Regions from separate parts of the Actinoallomurus liliacearum genome, predicted to be linked through region 1. Evidence: riboswitches for the same ligand, from Rfam matches in the RefSeq annotation. Region 1 holds a riboswitch; each other region holds the start of a gene.
What was found. Region 1 has a riboswitch for cyclic di-AMP ahead of ABD978_RS35970 (C40 family peptidase). Riboswitches for the same ligand answer to the same signal wherever they lie in the genome.
Positions count from the first base shown of each region.

Region 1 (4,203 bases):
CGCGCCTGGGACCCGGTGCCGTACGCGGGCGGCGGTGTCAGCGAGACCGCCGCGCCGTCGAGGTTCATGCACAACTCCTTCCGGCCGGTCGGCTCCACCGCCGATGAGGCGCCGGGCCACGGCGACCTCGTCTACATCACCGAGGAGGCGTTCAACCCCGGCTGCGCCGACGACGGCCGGCTGGTGATCGCCTCACTGCGCGGTTCGTACGACGGCGAGGGCTGGCGCTCGACGCCGGAGGAGCCGTTCCGCCTGCGGACGGTCGGGACGTGGAGCGTGGCGGGCCAGGAGGGTAGCCGGACGGACACCGACGACTGCTCGGCCCACTACTTCGACGTCCACCACGACCTCCTGGCGCAGTCCTTCTACACGCAGGGGACCCGTCTCCTCGACGTGCGCGACCCGGCCCATCCGAAGCAGGTGGCCTATTACCGGCCGGCCGACGCGATGTCGTGGGCGCCGTACTGGCACGCGGGATACCTGTACGTCGCGGACAACAATCGCGGCATCGACATCCTGCGCCCCGAGGTGCACTGAGCCGCATAAGGGCGGTTTTCGGACGGGCGGTCGCGGCGTCGACGCGCCGCCGCCCGGACCTCCGCCGAGGAGAGCCCGGCCCGAGTGCCGTGTTCGTCACTTTTTCCTGGTGGCGGGCGCGGCACTCGCCTTTCCCGCCCGCCTCCCCTTTCCGGCTTCGCCGCACGTGAGAGTGCCTTTTCGGACGTTACCCGGCTGGACGCACCCACGCCCGGCTACGCTCGGTGAGCGAGCGATGCCAGACTTTCGTTTCCGAACGCGTTGCCGTTGTTGCGAGAGTTCGGCTAGATTGCGCCGAGATCGGGCTGTGACCAACCTCCAACCAGGGGGTTGCAGACCGACCGCCGAGTCCCGGCGACGCAGCCAGCGTCGCGGGAGCCGGGGACCCATCAGTCCCTCGGGGTGAATCCGTCACGCACGGTAGGGCTACCTCTGGCCCGAACCCGTCAGCTAACCCGGTAGGCGGTAAAAGGGGAGCGAATGGATTCAGTAGGTCAGAAACTGCTAGAGGTCGCCAAGGGCCAGCTCGGCTATCACGAGAAAGCCAGCGGTTACACCAAATTCGGCGACTGGTACAGCAAGCATGTTGACAAGGACCCCGTCTACAAGACGTCGGCCTGGTGCGACATGTTCCTCGCATGGGCGGCCGACAAGGCCGGCGTCGAGGACTGGACCGGCCAGTTCGCCTATACCCCCGACCACGCCAAGTGGTTCAAGAAGCAGGGCGCCTGGGGCCACAAGGCCGAGCCCGGCGCGATCGTGTTCTTCTCGTGGTCGGGCGGCAAGAGCATCGGCGACATCGAGCACGTCGGCATCGTGGAGCGGGTCGACGGCCACACGCTGCACACCATCGAGGCCAACCACAACAACGCGCTGATGCGCGCCACCCGGGACATCAGCCAGGTGGTCGGGTTCGGCTATCCCTCCAAGGTGAAGGTGAAGGCGGCGCCGGCCGTCGAGCAGACGGCCCAGACCGACCAGAACTACGCCCCGAAGCACGCCGCGCCGCCGCCCGCCGTCAAGGAGATCGGCAAGGACGTCCAGGCGCAGGTCGACGCGCACACCACCGCGGCTCACGACCCGGCCGCCCCATCGTCCCCCCTGCCGGACCAGCAGGCCGCCCTGACCGGGCTGCTCGCCGTCGTGCTGTTCGGGACCGTGGCCCTGGCCGTCGGCAAGTCGAAGGTCAAGGTGCCCGTCTCGGCGCCGAACGTCCGGGTCCGCAAGCGCGGCAAGCACCACCGCACGCCGGTCGAGCTGCCCGCCGAGGTCAGCGTGGCCGACCTGGAGGCGGCCGACGCCAGCACCCAGCTCATGCCGGTCCTGTCCGCCGAGGCCGCCGCGAAGGCCGAGGACCAGGAGTTCTGGGGCAAGATCGCGGAGCTGGAGGAGGACGTCGAGCTGGCGTTCTGGAACACCCTGCACGCCGCGGTGTCACAGAACGGCTCGATCGAGTCCGAGACGGAGTCCGAGTCCGTCCTGTCCTGAGCCTCGCCCGCCCGAGCCGCGGCGCCGCGCCGCGCGGCATCGTCCGTACGATCCCCGTCCGCTCCTGCTCCGGAGGCGGGCGGGGATCGCCGCGTCTAGGCGCAAAGGACCAGCCGCCCATCACCCGGAGTGACCATCCTGGGATCCCCCGGGCCATCTCCGCATGTTCTCGTTGGACGCTCCGTCACCATCCGTTAATCTCCAGCGAGTCGTCACCGGCCGAGAGACGGCCGGACCGCCGAATCGCCCGTCGCGCCGTGGCGCGCCGGGGAACCGGGGACCCATTCGCGGAGGCAGGGGGCGTCTCCTCGCCTGCGCATCGGGGTGAATCCGCGTCCGTCGCCGACGGCTCGCGGTAGGGCTCCTTCTCGTCCGAACCCGTCAGCTAACCCGGTAGGCGGCCTGAGGAGAGGAGCACCTGGATGGATCGATCCCGCACCGCGGACACGCACGACCCTCTTCATCCCGGGAAGGGAACGGCCCGCCGTACGGCGGTCGCGACCTTCGCCCTCGTCATCGCCGGACTCGCGCCGCCCGTGTCGGCCGCGCCGGCCGACACGGCCCGGCCAGGCCCGCGCATCGACGCGCTCCGGCAGCGCGCCGGCCAGTTGAGCGACCGGCTCGAGCAGCTCACCGAGCAGTACAACGGCCTCAAGGTACGCCTGGAGCAGGCCCAGCGCGCGGCCGTCATCGCCGGTCAGACCTCGGCCCGCGCCACCGAGACGCTGAAGGCCATGCAGCGCAAGGTCGGCCGGTTCGCCGCCATCCGTTACATGAACGGCACGCACGACGACGCGCCCGCGCTCCTCGCGTCCTCGAACCCGCGCGCGCTGCTGGACCGGGCCACCACCCTGCACTACTTCACCCAGCAGGACGACGGCGAGATCCGGCAGCTCACGCGGGCCATCCAGAACGCCCAGTGGACCGGCCAGGACGCCCGCGACCGCGCCGCGCAGGCGGCCCTCCTCAGGAGCCGGCTCGCCGGGCAGCGCGCCACCATCCGCGCCGCGCTGGAGAAGGTTCGCAAGCCGCTCCTGCAGGACGCCGTCGAGCGCGCCGGCAAGGGCGAGAAGGTGCCCGCCATCCCGGGCGGCCCCGGCAGGGCGGTCGGCGCCGTACGCGCCGCGCTGACCCAGCTCGGCGTCCCCTACGTCTGGGGCGGCGCGACGCCCGGCCAGGGGTTCGACTGCTCGGGCCTGACCATGTGGGCCTACCGGCAGGTCGGCGTCAACCTGCCGCACTACGGCGGCGACCAGTGGAACGCCGGCGTCCACGTCTCCCGGGACCAGCTGGAGCCGGGAGACCTGGTCTTCTTCTACTCCGACATCCACCACATGGGGATGTACATCGGCGACGGGAAGTTCATCCACGCGCCGCACACCGGCGACCACGTCCGGGTCGCCGACCTGTCGACCCGGCCCTTCGCCGGCGCGGTCCGCGTGGTCTGAGGCGACCACGCGGACCGGGGCTCACTTCCCGACGCGGTACATCTCCGCGACCATGAACGCCAGGTCGAGGGCCTGGCCGCGGTTGAGGCGGGGGTCGCAGGCCGTCTCGTACCGCTGGTGCAGGTCGTCGTCGACGATGTCGTGGCCGCCGCCGACGCACTCGGTGACGTCGTCGCCGGTGAACTCGAGGTGCACGCCGCCCGGGTGGGTCCCGAGCGCCCGGTGCACCTCGAAGAAGCCGGCGACCTCGTCGAGCACGTCGTCGAACCGGCGGGTCTTGTACCCGCTCTCCGACTCGAAGGTGTTGCCGTGCATGGGGTCGCAGATCCAGGCGACCTGGGCGCCGCTCGCGGTGACCTTCTCCACCAGGGCGGGAAGGTGCTCGCGGATCCGCTTGGCGCCCATGCGGGTGACGAAGGTGAGCCGGCCGGGCTCACGGTCGGGGTCCAGCCGCTCGATGAGCGCGAGGGCGTCCTCGGCGGTCGTGGTCGGGCCGAGCTTCACCCCGATGGGGTTGCGGATGTGCCGCATGAACTCCACGTGCGCGCCGTCGAGCTGCCGGGTGCGCTCGCCGATCCACAGGAAGTGGGCGGAGACGTCGTACGGCAGGCCGGACCTCGAGTCGACGCGGGTCAGGGCGCGTTCGTAGTCCAGGAGCAGCGCCTCGTGGCTGGAGTAGACCTCGACCCGGTGGAACTCCTCGGGGTCCGCCCCGGCGGCGTGCATGAAC
Region 1 is NZ_BAABHJ010000032.1:166,742-170,944, forward strand. Features, by position in the region: gene ABD978_RS35960 (LVIVD repeat-containing protein) at 1-537, shown strand, start outside; cyclic di-AMP (ydaO/yuaA leader) riboswitch at 870-1,017, shown strand; gene ABD978_RS35965 (CHAP domain-containing protein) at 1,018-2,025, shown strand; cyclic di-AMP (ydaO/yuaA leader) riboswitch at 2,260-2,442, shown strand; gene ABD978_RS35970 (C40 family peptidase) at 2,448-3,473, shown strand; gene ABD978_RS35975 (class II 3-deoxy-7-phosphoheptulonate synthase) at 3,495-4,203, opposite strand, start outside.

Region 2 (4,203 bases), on a different contig from region 1:
AGGCGGTCGGCTCGGGCGCCGTGCCGCCCGCCGCGGACCCGGTGACCGTTGCCGCCCTCGCGTACCTGCTGCGCCCGCCGGACTGGGCCGAGCGGATCGAGACCGCGCGCCGGGACCTGGAGCGGTCGGCGGTGGCCGCCGAGGACGCCAAGGTCATGCGCCAGGTCGCCGAGCTCCGGGACCAGATCGCCGCGGTGAAGGCCACCCGGTCGGAGGAGACCGAGAAGCTCCGCGCCGAGCTGCGTGAGCTGCGCACCGAGAACGCCGAGCTGCGCAAGCGGCTGCACGAGGCGCGGGGCAAGGCGAAGCGGGAGCACGCGCGGGCGGAGGAGCTCGACCGGCGGCTGGGGGAGGAGCGCGCCGCGTCCTCCGTCGCGGCGGCCGCCGCCGAGGCGGACCTGCGCCGGCTGCGCAGCCGCCTGTCACACGCCGAGGCCGCCGCCGAGAGCGCCCGGCGCGCCGCCCGCGAGGGCCGCAACGTCGACGAGGCCCGGCTGCGCGTCCTCCTCGACGCCCTCACCGACGCCGCCAAGGGGCTCCGCGACGAGATCGCGCTGCCGCCCGGCATCACCCGGCCGGCCGACAGCGTCGGCGGCATCACGCCCAGCCGCCCCGGGCACCGCACGCTGCCCGGCCGGGCGCTGGCCGACAGCGACCCGGCGCTCCTGGACCAGTTGCTCACCCTCCCGCAGGTCCACCTCATCGTCGACGGCTACAACGTCACCAAGACCGGGTACGGCGACCTGCCGCTCGCCGACCAGCGGTCCCGCCTCGTCTCGGGCCTGGGCGTGCTGCACGCGCAGACCAAGGCGGAGGTGACGGTGGTCTTCGACGGCGCGGAGCTGAACGCCCCCGTCGCCGTGCAGGCGCCGCGCGGTGTGCGCGTGCTGTTCAGCGAACCCGGTCAGACGGCCGACGAGCTGATCGGCCACCTGGTCCGCGCCGAGCCGAGCGGGCGCGCCGTGGTGGTCATCTCCTCCGACCAGGAGGTCTGCGACTCGGCCCGGCGGGCCGACGCCCGGCCGGCGCCGTCGTCGCTCCTCCTCCGCCGTCTCGGCCGCACCTGACCGTCCGTTCCCGCCCTGGCCCGCGCGATATTGCGCGGGGAATTGTCGGTGGGTCCTCGTAACGTCTGGCAATGACGACGACACGAGGAGGAATTCGTGCTCATCGACTGCGACAAGTGTGAGCTACGCAACGTCGGCTGTGCCGACTGCGTCGTCACCATGATGCCCGCCATCCCCGAGTCCGGCCTGGACCTTGATCCACTCGAGCGCCGCGCGCTGGGCATTCTCGCCGCGGAGGGGCTGATCCCGCCCCTGCGAATGACGATCTCCATCGACCGCGCATCGTGACCATCCGCGCGCGCCCTGTTGCTCAAATGACGTGAATTGCTCGAATTCCCGGAGAAGCGGTTGTTACCAGCGTGAGACTTGACTAGTCTCACGCGCTGAGCCGGTCGCTGGTTCGTCGCCCCCCAGGCGACGGCGACGGCTTCCGCCGAGTCGTCACGTTCGGTGAGGACGCCCGGGTTCCGGGCCGTAGGATCCTCACCGGCACGACGAGCCGGGGAACCAGGTTTCAGGGGTGAATCGGAGCGCTGCGCGCTCCGTAGGGCGACTTCCACGCCCGAATCCGTCAGCTAACCCGGTAGGCGGACAGTGGGAGAGGGGCGTGCCGCAAATCGTGGCAACAGAGCGCAGTGCCGACGGTTCAGCCGTCGGACGGCCGATGAGCGGCTGGATCCGCGGTCGCACGTTGGCCACCCTGTGCGTCGCCGCCTCAGCGGCGCTGGCTCTGCCGGCCGGTACGGCCGAGGCGAAGCCCAAGGAGACGCTGAGTCAGGCGAAGGCCAAACTGGCCAAGCTGAACTCCCAGGTCGACCACCTGGACAACGACTACAACAAGGCCAAAGAGCAGTGGGCGGCGGCCGACAAGAAGCTGAAGGCGCTCAAGGCCTCGGTCAAGCAGCAGCGCCAGTCGTGGGCCGAGCTCCGCGTCCGCGTCGCGCAGATGGCCGCGTCCGCGTACAAGAACGGCTCGAACGGCGCCGACATCCCCGCCCTGGTCTCGGCCAAGGACCCGCAGACGGTGCTCGACCAGATGTCGGCCTTCGCGCAGCTGTCCAAGAACCGCTCCACCGAGCTCGCCCAGTTCCTCAACGCCGCCCAGTTGCTGCAGCGGCAGCAGGCGCAGGCCGAGCAGGGCACCACCGACCTGGTGCAGAAGAAGAACGCTCTCCTCGCCAAGAAGAAGACCATCGAGAAGTCGGTCGAGCAGCAGAAGGCCCTGGTCAAGAAGCTGGGCCCGGCGGCGGACTCCGGCGGCGGTGACAGCGGTCCCGTGGCGAGCAACTGCGGCGGTGGCTACCACGGCTCGGCGACCGGCAAGGCGCGGACCGTACTCGAGTGGGCCTACAGCAAGTGCGGTACGCCGTACCTCTACGGCGGCACCGGCCCGCGGTACGACTGCTCCGGCTTCACGATGAAGGCCTACGCGGCGGCGGGGAGGACCATTCCCCGCGTCGTCCCGGACCAGTACGACGCCACCACCAGGGTCACTCCCCAGTCCGCCCTGTCCCCCGGCGACCTGGTCTTCTTCGACAACCTCGGGCACGTCGGCATCTACGTGGGCGGCGGCAAGTTCATCCACTCGCCGCACACGGGCTCGTACGTCAAGATCGACAGCCTGAGCAACCCCTGGTACAGCTCGCATTACGTCGGCGCGGGCGCGCTCTAGGAACGGATCATCATGGCCAAGGAGCGTACGATCATGCCCAGGACCGGCCGCCGGTTCCTGACGACCGTCGGGTTCGTCGCCGTCGCGGGGCTCGCCCTGCCGGGGGTTCCCGCGCACGCGGACCCCGGCTCTTCGCTGAGCGCGGCGAAGAAGGAGCTCGCGCAGCTGAACGACAAGGTCGACCAGCTGAGCAACCAGTACAACCAGACCAAGGCGGACTGGAAGGCGGCCCAGAGCCGGGTCAACGCGCTGAGCAAGTCGGTGCAGGCCGAGCGCAAGACCTTCCAGCAGCTGCGGCTGCGGGTCGCGCAGCTCGCCGTCGACGCCTACAAGACCGGGGACAACGGCTCGATCCCCGAGCTGGTGAGCTCCAAGGACCCGGACGCCGTGCTCTCGCAGATGTCGGCGTTCAACCAGATCGCGCACAACCGGTCGGCGGAGTTCCAGCAGTACCTCGCCTCCGCGCAGCGGCTGGAGCGTGAGCAGGCGCTGCGCGTCCAGGCCGCCCAGCAGCTCACGGCCAAGAAGAACCAGCTCGAGACGCAGCGCAAGCAGGCCAACGCGGCCATCCAGCGGCAGCTCAAGCTGGTCCGCAAGCTCGGCGCCGGCATCGATCCGGGCAGTTCCAAGGAGAACTGCTCGGTCCTCGCCTCGGGCAAGGCGGAGACCGTGCTGAAGTTCGCCTGCGCCCAGCTCGGCAAGCCGTACGTCTTCGGCGGCTCGGGCCCGAGCACCTGGGACTGCTCCGGGATCACGATGGTCGCCTACCGCAAGGTCGGCATCAAGCTCAACCACTGGGTACCGGACCAGTGGGACGCCAGCCGCCGGATCTCCAAGGCCGACCTGCAGCCCGGTGACCTCGTCTTCTTCCATGACCTCGGGCACGTCGGGTTCTACCTGGGCAACGGCAAGTTCCTGCACGCCCCGCACACCGGCGACGTCGTGAAGATCTCCAACCTCAGCGACGCCTGGTACACCTCGACCTTCATGGGCGGCGGCCGGCTCATCTGAGACCGACCGACAACTGAACAACGGACGCCGACAGGCCGGGGGGACGGACTCCCGGCCGGCGCACCGAGGCGCGGACCGGATCCGGTCGGCCTGCCGGCGTCGACACCTTTCGAATCTTCCGCACCGACGGTGCGGATCGCGGCGCACGCCATGTGCCGCTCGGCCGGAGGGGGCCTCGGTCAGCGGGGTGCGGTTCGACACGCGCCGTGCGGACACGCCGCTTCCGGTCTGTCAGAGATGCAGAGACACGGTCATCACCGAAGTGGCCCGACCGGGCCGCGGGTGGCCGTGCACGCCTAATCCGTGGGCACACGGGGCCGGGGAACCGACCGCGCCGAAAGGCGCGGCTTTCACGGGGGTGAATCGGGGCGCCTGTTCTCCCGCAGGCATGCCGTAGGGCGGCTTCCAGCCCGAACCCGACAGCTAACCCGGTAGGCGTAGTGGAAGGAGAGA
Region 2 is NZ_BAABHJ010000016.1:34,644-38,846, forward strand. Features, by position in the region: gene ABD978_RS22835 (NYN domain-containing protein) at 1-1,067, shown strand, start outside; gene ABD978_RS22840 (hypothetical protein) at 1,164-1,355, shown strand; cyclic di-AMP (ydaO/yuaA leader) riboswitch at 1,542-1,673, shown strand; gene ABD978_RS22845 (C40 family peptidase) at 1,732-2,739, shown strand; gene ABD978_RS22850 (C40 family peptidase) at 2,773-3,750, shown strand; cyclic di-AMP (ydaO/yuaA leader) riboswitch at 4,034-4,203, shown strand.
Region 2: it holds a riboswitch for cyclic di-AMP, as region 1 does, so the genes downstream of both, ABD978_RS22845 (C40 family peptidase) here and ABD978_RS35970 (C40 family peptidase) in region 1, are expected to answer to the same signal.

Region 3 (4,203 bases), on a different contig from region 1:
ACGTCGGCGTACAGGAGGTTCTGCGCGGGGACCTCGAAGAGCCGGGCCGCGTCGCGGAACCGCTGCCAGTCACCGGCGGTGTCCAGCGACACGATGGCGTCGGCGGTCCGGCCCGGGTCGAGCGCGGTCCACCGCAGCGCGACCGCCGTGCCGTTCCCGGCCGTGCGGACCGTGTCCATCACGTCGGACAGCAGCGGCCCGTGCCGTGTCGCCCGTACGGTGAGGGTGACGGGCTTGCCGCCGGCCACCTTGATCTGTTCGGTCCGGACGGCGAGGGGCTCCTGACGGCCCTTGTACTCGTACGTCGAGCCGGTGACCCGTTCCAGGAACAGGTCGGTGACGTCCGGGCCGAGGTTCGTGAACCCCCAGGCGATCCGGGCGTTGTGCCCGATGATCACACCCGGGACGCCGGAGAACGTGAACCCGGTGACGTCGAAGGGGCAGGCGGCCGACGCGGTGCGGCAGTGCAGTCCGGCCTGGTACCAGAGCGACGGCATCTGCGGCGCGAGGTGCGGGTCGTTGGCGAGCAGCGGCCTGCCGGTGTTCGTCCGCGCGCCCGACACGACCCAGGAGTTGGAGCCCAGGCCCGGGGCGCCGTTGCCGAGCATGGTCGGCATGGCGTGGATGGCGGCGGCGACGCGGGTCAGCGCCGGCGACAGCGCGCGGGCCCGCGGCGCCGGCCCCGGACGCCCGCCGGAGTCCCCGCCGCCGGGGACGATCACCGGGTTCCGGTCGTACGGATAGTCGGGGTACAGCTGGTCGACGCGGGCCGGGGACACCTTGGTCGCGGCGATCGCGCGGCCCAGCTCCTCGTCCATGTTGCTGCGCAGGTCCCAGGCCATCGCCTTCAGCCAGGACAGCGAGTCGACGGCGGTCCACGGCTCGGGGTGGTAGCCGCTGCGCTGCAGGCCCAGCACGGAGTACTCCAGGCTCTGCGTGGCGGTGTTCCGGTGCCGGGCCAGCCAGGCGTTCACGCCCTGGGCGTACGCGTCGAGGTAACGCCGGGTGTCGGGCCGCAGCAGCGGCAGCTCCTGCTCGGCGACCCGCCGCCAGCCGAGCGTACGGACGACCTTGTCGGTGTCGAGGGTGGTCTTGCCGAACAGTTCCGACAGCCGTCCGGCCGTGATGTGCCGCCGGAAGTCCATCTCCCAGAACCGGTCCTGCGCGTGCACGTAGCCCTGTGCCCGCATCAGGTCCTCGGCGTCGTCGGCGTAGATCTGCGGGACGCCCCACCGGTCCCGGAGCACGGTGACGTCCGCGCCCAGGCCGGGGACGGTGACGCGCCCGCCGACCTGCGGGTACGACCGCCGGACCGTCCACCACCCGTACAGGGTGAGCACGAGCGCGAGAGCCAGGAGCACGGCCAGGATGCGGACCGCCCAGCGGGCCGGACGCGGCAGTCGGGCAAGCGGCGCAAAACGGGCCATTGACCTTCCTCACGCCAGAACCGGGATGATCGCGTCAGTAAACCATCCGCGCATGCCAGCCGCCCACGCCCCGAACCAGCGGATTCGGCGCCCGGGCGGCGGGTGGACGGGTTCGCGGCTACTGGCCGTACTCGGGGTAGCCGTAGCCGACGACGGAGTCCTTGCTGCGGGTCCGGACCTTCACGGCGTCGTCGGTGTTGCCCTCGACGGTCTGGATCGTTCCATCGCCGTTGTCCTTGATGACCAGGCCGACGTGGTCGATGCTGTCGATGTCCTTGCCGCCGTTCCAGGAGAAGAACACGACCGCGCCCGGCTTCGGCGCACTGCCCCAGCGCCCCTGGTCGTGGAACCACTGGGCGTGCGCGGGGGTGAAGGCGTCGCCACCGAGGCCCTTGACCCCTGCCTGGGCGCCGACCCAGGTGACGAACATGTCGCACCAGGACGCGTCGGCGTAGTCGCTGATCGACCCGCCGTCGCGCGCGACTCCGAGCTTGGCGTACGACGAGGCCATGAACCACTGGTTGAACTTGCTGCCGCCGGCGGCGTCCTCGGTGGTGCCGACCTGGGACAGGGCGACCTTCAGCGCCTCGGCCGCGGTCGGCACCTGCCGCCGGCCCTTGTCCGAGCCCCGGGGATCGGCGTCCAGCCCTCTGCCGGAAACCTGTGTCACCTGATTTCCCTGGGTGGACGGCGCGCCCGCCGGCGCGCGACCGGCCTGCGCGGGGAGCGAAGACGCCTCGGCCGGGCCGGCGGCGAAGATGAACGCGGCCAGACCGGCCGACGCGATGCCCGACAGGGCGGCGGTGATGCGTGCTCCGGATCGTTCGAGTCGAGGGGCAGCGGACACGGGGGTACTCCTTGCTTCCATGCCGCTTACCGGGTTAGCTGACGGGTTCGGGCGTGGAAGCTGCCCTACGGCACGAGGGGAGTGCCGATTCACCCCAGTAATACATTTGGGTCCCCGGTTCCACAGTGGTGTGGATTCAGCGGATCGCCCGAATTCGGGCGGCTTATACAAGAGACTGCCGGGCGGTCGCCATCGCGATGGCGGTGGATGGGATCAGGGGATGGGCGCGGGCAAGGTTCTACTCCTTACTTCCAGACGCCTACCGGGTTAGCTGACGGGTTCGAGCGTGGAAGTCGCCCTACGGCACGGGGGATGTGCCGATTCACCCCGATGATGCGGTGGGTCCCCGGCTCCGTGAGGTCACGGACTCGGCGTTGCCGCTCTCGCGTACGCACTCCGCGGAGCGCTCGGCGGTAGCAGCGCGATTTGGATATGAACCGGCCGGGTCGGGCCCCGCTCGGGCAGGCGTCTTGTGAACGCCCTATCGCCTGGGTCGGCAGGCCGGCCGTGGCCGACGGATATGCGGGCGACGCGTGGGGAGCGCCGCGAGAGTTATTGGAACATAGCAGGGACAAAACACTCACTCAAAGATGAGTTTACGTGATGTGGGTCACTTGCCGCACGCAATGCCAGAGGTCGAGACTGCTAGCTGTATACGCAAGTGATTGCTGTGACCATTGTTAATGATGTGACTGTTGTTACTCGTTTTCGAAGGGACCATCGCCTCTGGCCCGCACCGGTGTCCCGGTGAATCGTGGAAGCGAGGGGGAAAGAGCCATGGCCTTCATTCACCGATTCGACGATGACCGCCCGCGCGAGGAAGAGGTCGAGATACAGGCCGGACCGGTCCGGCTGGCCGGCACCCTGGTCGTCCCCGAACCACCGCTCGGGTTCGTCATGTTCGCCCACGGCAGTGGCAGCAGCCGCCGGAGCCCGCGCAACCGCTTCGTGGCCACCGCGTTGAACCAGGTGGGGCTCGGGACGCTGCTGTTCGACCTGCTCACCGCGGCAGAGGAGGCCGACCGCGCCAACGTGTTCGACATCGGGCTGCTGGCCCGGCGCCTCATCGACACCACCGCCTGGCTGTGCGCCCGCCCCGAGGCGAGCGGGCGGCGCGTCGGCTACTTCGGCGCCAGCACCGGAGCGGCCGCCGCGCTGTGGGCCGCCGCCCAACCCCGGGCGGACGTCGCCGCGGTCGTCTCCCGTGGCGGCCGACCCGACCTCGCCGCACCCCGCCTCCGGCAGGTGACCGCGCCCACGTTGCTGATCGTCGGAGGCCGGGACGAGGTCGTCATCGAGCTGAACCGCCAGGCCCAGGCCCTTATGCGCTGCGAGAGCCGGCTCGAGATCGTTCCGGGCGCCACCCATCTGTTCGAGGAGCCCGGTGCCCTCGAGACGGTCGCGGAGTTGGCACGGGAGTGGTTCCTCGACCACCTCGCGCCGATCGGGCAACGCCCGCGAGGGGCCTGAACCGCGTCGCGGCGGAGGCTCGGGCGCGGATGGGCGTCACCAGCCCCAGCGGGCGCCCATCCGCTGAGAGATCCTGCAGATTCTGTGCCTCTTCCGGCAGAAGGCCACTTGGGTATTGGTCCGTCCGCTCACGTTGGTGTTCGACACCTGCTGCAGGCCGCGATTGACGGTGGGGCTGAGCACGGTCGTGTAGTTCTTGTTGAACTTCCCGTTCCCGACGTGCATGGCGACGCGCACCCATTTGCCATGGCCGTCGCCTCGGGGCAGGGCGCCCATCCGCTCGACCCGCCCGATCGCCGCCTGGCTCGCGCGCGCCTGCGCCGGCGCGAGCACCCCGGAAACGCCGCAAAGGAGGACGGCGAGTGCGAGGATGCGCCCGTTGCGGGGCGGCCGGGCAATGGACCTCTCATTACGGCGACGAACCATTCGTGGCACACCTGGCTTCTTGCGCCCTTCGCT
Region 3 is NZ_BAABHJ010000005.1:210,662-214,864, reverse strand. Features, by position in the region: gene ABD978_RS08695 (penicillin acylase family protein) at 1-1,427, opposite strand, end outside; gene ABD978_RS08690 (CHAP domain-containing protein) at 1,546-2,274, opposite strand; cyclic di-AMP (ydaO/yuaA leader) riboswitch at 2,283-2,426, opposite strand; cyclic di-AMP (ydaO/yuaA leader) riboswitch at 2,516-2,658, opposite strand; gene ABD978_RS08685 (dienelactone hydrolase family protein) at 3,052-3,744, shown strand; gene ABD978_RS08680 (hypothetical protein) at 3,781-4,170, opposite strand.
Region 3: it holds a riboswitch for cyclic di-AMP, as region 1 does, so the genes downstream of both, ABD978_RS08690 (CHAP domain-containing protein) here and ABD978_RS35970 (C40 family peptidase) in region 1, are expected to answer to the same signal.

Region 4 (4,203 bases), on a different contig from region 1:
GGTCGGCAGACCGTGTCGCGCCGACCGCGAGCGGGCCGACGAGGGCCTCGCCGATGGCGCCGACGAGCGCGGCGGCGCTGACCTCGACGTCCTGGTCGGGGAGTTCGCCGGCGGCGATGCCGCGGCCGATGAGCCCGGCCAGGACGGCGGCGTACGCCCGGCGGAAGACCAGCCGTTCGGCGTCGACGGCGGGGTCCACCGGCTCGGCGAGGAGCGCGTACGCCATGCGGGGGGCGCGCAGGGCCCGGCCCGCGAAGGTCTCGATCACCGCCGCGACGCTCTCGGCCGCCGGTCGCGCCGGCGACGCGGCGCGCGCGAACGCGTCCACCTCGCGCTGTGAGGCCACCCGGAACACCTCGGCGACCAACTCGGACTTCGACGGGAAGTGGCGGTAGACGCTGCCGGTCGCCACCCCCGCCCGCCGGGCGACGGCGGCGATCGAACATCCGGCGTAGCCCCGCTCGGCCACGACGGCCAGCGCGGCGGCCCGGATGCGCTCCCGCGACGCGCTGAGCCGGGCCTCGACGCGGGGCGTACGGCGGTACGGCACACAAGGATTGAACCTCAGTTCACTCCTTCCCGGCAAGCATCGTCACCGGAGACAGAACAACGGCGCGGGATCCCGAGAGGGGATCCCGCGCCGTCCGGCCGGCAGGCGAGGGGGAGCGGGTTACGCCTTGCCGGTGGCCGTGTCGAAGCCGGTGCCGGAGTGGCGGTACACGCCACCCTTGCCCAGCTCGAGCACCTGGAACTTGATGGTGATCGAGTTCGAGGCGGTGCCGGTGAGGTGCTGCATCATCTTCTCCGACAGGTCGATGAGCGCCGGCGGGTTGTGCTGGGCGACCGCCCACTCCGCCGGGCCGAAGTCCTCGACGACCCCGATCTCGCTCTTGCCGTTGTAGGTGATCTTCACCTTCGTGCCGAGCGGCCAGTACGGGCTGGCGATCGTGTGGTACGACATCGGCTTGCCCGACGCCGTCGACGGGTCCCAGAAGGACGTGGCGGTGGAGACGCCGCCCGGCAGCGCCGCCGCCTTGGCGTCCTTCTCCTTCTTGGGGTCCTTGTCCTTCTTGACCGCCACGAGCATCCGGTCCTGGGTGGCGCTGTCGACGCGCTTCTCGGCCTGCGCGGGGGCGTTCTGCGCCTGCGGCGACGCCGCCGCCTCCGAGGTGCCGCCGTAGGCGAGGGCGGTGGTCACACCGCCGCCGGCCAGAGCGACGCCTGCGGCGATGCCGGCGATGGCCTTCGTCGAGAACCTGATCATCGCTTTCCTTTCGGGGGCATGGGGGGATGAGGGCACGGGGGTACCGGGGGAGGGGTGAGGAGAGATCCGGGGAGCGACCCGGGAAGGGAGGTCGGCGCGTGCCGCGTCGCCGACGGCGGCACGGCACGCATCGACGGGTGAATTACTGGGGGTACTCCGGGTAGCCGTAGCCCACGACGGTGGAGGTGTTACGCGTCCGGACCTTCACGGCGTCGTCCGTGTTGCCCTCGACGGTCTGGATCGTTCCGTCGCCGTTGTCCTTGATGACCAGGCCCACGTGATCGATGTTGTCGACGCCGCTGCCGTTCCAGGAGAAGAAGACGACCGCGCCGGGCCTGGGAGTGGTGCCCCAGCGGCCCTGCGAGATGAACCACTTGGCGTGGGAGGGGGTGAACGCGTCGCCGCCCATGCCCTTGACGCCGAGCTGGTCGCCGACCCAGGTGACGAACATGTCGCACCAGGAGGCGTTGGCGTAGTCGTTGACCGACCCGCCGTCGCGCGCGGCACCGGCCTTGGCGTACGGGGTGGTCATGAACCACTGGTTGAACTTGCTGCCGCCGGTCGCGTTCTCGCTCGTGCCGACCTGGGACACGGCGAGCTTCACGACGTCCGCCGCGGTGGGCACCCTCTTCGCCTTCTGCTCGGCGACGGTGTGCACCTTGATGTGCGGGTTGTCGTTCACCGGGCGGGCGTGCTTCGCCGCCTTACCCGTACGAGGTGCGGGTACCTGACCGGCCTGGTGGGCGGCGGGACGGGACGCGGTGGGGGTCTGCGCGGAGACGGCGGGTGCCGCGGTGGCGACGGCCATCGCCGCGGCGCCGGCGGTCACGGCACCGGCGACGAGGCCGGTGAGGCACTTCTTCTTCGATGCAAAGAGGGGTTTGGCGTGTCGAGGGGACACGGGGGGTACTCCTTCGGCTTCCATGCCGCTTACCGGGTTAGCTGACGGGTTCGGGCGTGGAAGCTGCCCTACGGCACGAGAGATGTGCCGATTCACCCCGGGACTTCTGGTGGGTCCCCGGTTCCGCGATGTGCGGATTCAGCGGGTCGCCCGCTTGCGCGGACGGCACGAACAAAGAGACAGGGTCTGGCCGTACGGTCCCAGGGGTAGGGACGAACGACCGGATATTCAGATCAGGGAGGACTCGCGGACGAGGTTCTAAGCTCCTTACTTCCAGACGCCTACCGGGTTAGCTGACGGGTTCGGGCGTGGAAGTCGCCCTACGGCACGACAGGTGTACCGATTCACCCCGGGACTTCTTGTGGGTCCCCGGCTCCGTGATCTTCACGGACTCGACGTTGCCGCTCCCGCTCCATATGGATCAAGGGGTTCTCCACGGGAGTGGCGTGATATTGGATATGAACCGTCCGGTCTTCACGGAGGCCCTCACACGCTTCTTCGCGCCGCGCCGTTCGCGCTGGTGGGCCGGCCGTCACCGGCGGGCATCCGGGAGGCGCATGGGGGGCGTCCGCCGGACTTAGGCGAACATAGCAGACAAATACCGACGGACCAAATACCCCAGGTTTGCGACATGGCTCACATGATCCATTGGAATAAGTGATCGTTATTGCGTCGCGGCCTGCCGTGATCAATTTCCGGATAAGGAAAAAGAATCACGAAACCTGGAAATGATCATAATTGCGGACGGGCCGAAAAGCCTTACGGCATAGGGCGTCGCGGCCAGTCGAAGAAGATCGCTCAACACGGCGTTCCGGCCGGCAGGAGGAGACGCCCGGCCCGGTGTTCCCGCGGCAGGAGGAGACGCCCGGCCCGGTGTTCCCGCGGCAGGAGGAGACGCCCGGCCCGGTGTTCCCGCGGCAGGAGGAGAGGTCCGGTGCGGGGGTCCGGCCGGCCGGAGGAAGGTCGCTCAGCCCGCGGCCGCGACGAGGTCGGCCCGGATGAGGGCCTCGCGATAGCGCTGCGCGGCGATCTCCGCCAGCTCCGGGGCGGCGCCCAGAGCCGGTGAGACGGCCACGGCGCCCGCCGCCAGGGACTCGTCCCGTACCTTGTCCGCGAAGAAGCCCGGGGCCAGGAAGTACGACGCCACCACCACACGCCGCGCCCCCGCGGCGTACAGCGCGCGTACGGCCTCGGGGGGCGTGGGGCGGGCCGCGGAGGCGTACGCGGGGACGACGGCGCGCCAGCCGCCCCAGTCGCGCGCCATCCGGCCGATCGTCGCGTTCGCGGCCGGATCGCTGGAGCCGGCCGCGGCGAGCACCACGGCCGTCTCCGGGTCGGGCCGGACGCCCACCTCGGCGAGCCGCCGTTCCAGGGCGCCCGTCATCAGCGGGTGGGGGCCGAGCGTGGCGCCGTAGTGCAGCGCCAGCCGCGGGTGGGCCGCCCGAGCCTCCCGCAGCGCGCCGGGGATGTCGGTCTTGCTGTGATAGGCGGCCGTGAGCAGGAGGGGGAGCACGACGGCCTCGTCGGCCCCCTCTCCGACGAGACCACCGAGCGCCTGCCCCGGTGCGGGGGGAGCGTGGTCGAGATACGAGGTCACGACCCGCACCCCCGAGGAACGACGTACAAGATCGAGAAGTTCCTCGACCGTCGCCGCCGCACGTGGATCACGGCTCCCGTGGGCCACCGCGACCAGGGGCACCGCCCGGCTGCCGCTCACCGGTCTCACAGGTTGATGCCGCATTCGGTCTTTCCAGTGCCGGCCCAGCGTCCGCTGCGCGGGTCCTCGCCCGGCGCGACCCGCTTGGTGCAGGGCTCGCAGCCGATGGAGGGGTACCCGTCGTACTGCAGCGGGTTCACCAGGATGCCGTGCTTCTCGATGTAGCCGTGCAGGTCGGCCTGGCTCCAGCGGGCGAGGGGGTTGACCTTGACCTTGCCGCGCGCGGCGTTCCACTCGACCACGCGCGCGCCGCGCCGGTGCGAGGTCTCCTCGCGCCGGATCCCCGTGATCCACGCTAGGTACGGCTCGAGGGCGCGGTTC
Region 4 is NZ_BAABHJ010000017.1:100,636-104,838, reverse strand. Features, by position in the region: gene ABD978_RS24200 (TetR/AcrR family transcriptional regulator) at 1-550, opposite strand, end outside; gene ABD978_RS24195 (RlpA-like double-psi beta-barrel domain-containing protein) at 671-1,264, opposite strand; gene ABD978_RS24190 (CHAP domain-containing protein) at 1,407-2,165, opposite strand; cyclic di-AMP (ydaO/yuaA leader) riboswitch at 2,178-2,319, opposite strand; cyclic di-AMP (ydaO/yuaA leader) riboswitch at 2,429-2,573, opposite strand; gene ABD978_RS24185 (sirohydrochlorin chelatase) at 3,133-3,906, opposite strand; gene ABD978_RS24180 (phosphoadenylyl-sulfate reductase) at 3,888-4,203, opposite strand, start outside.
Region 4: it holds a riboswitch for cyclic di-AMP, as region 1 does, so the genes downstream of both, ABD978_RS24190 (CHAP domain-containing protein) here and ABD978_RS35970 (C40 family peptidase) in region 1, are expected to answer to the same signal.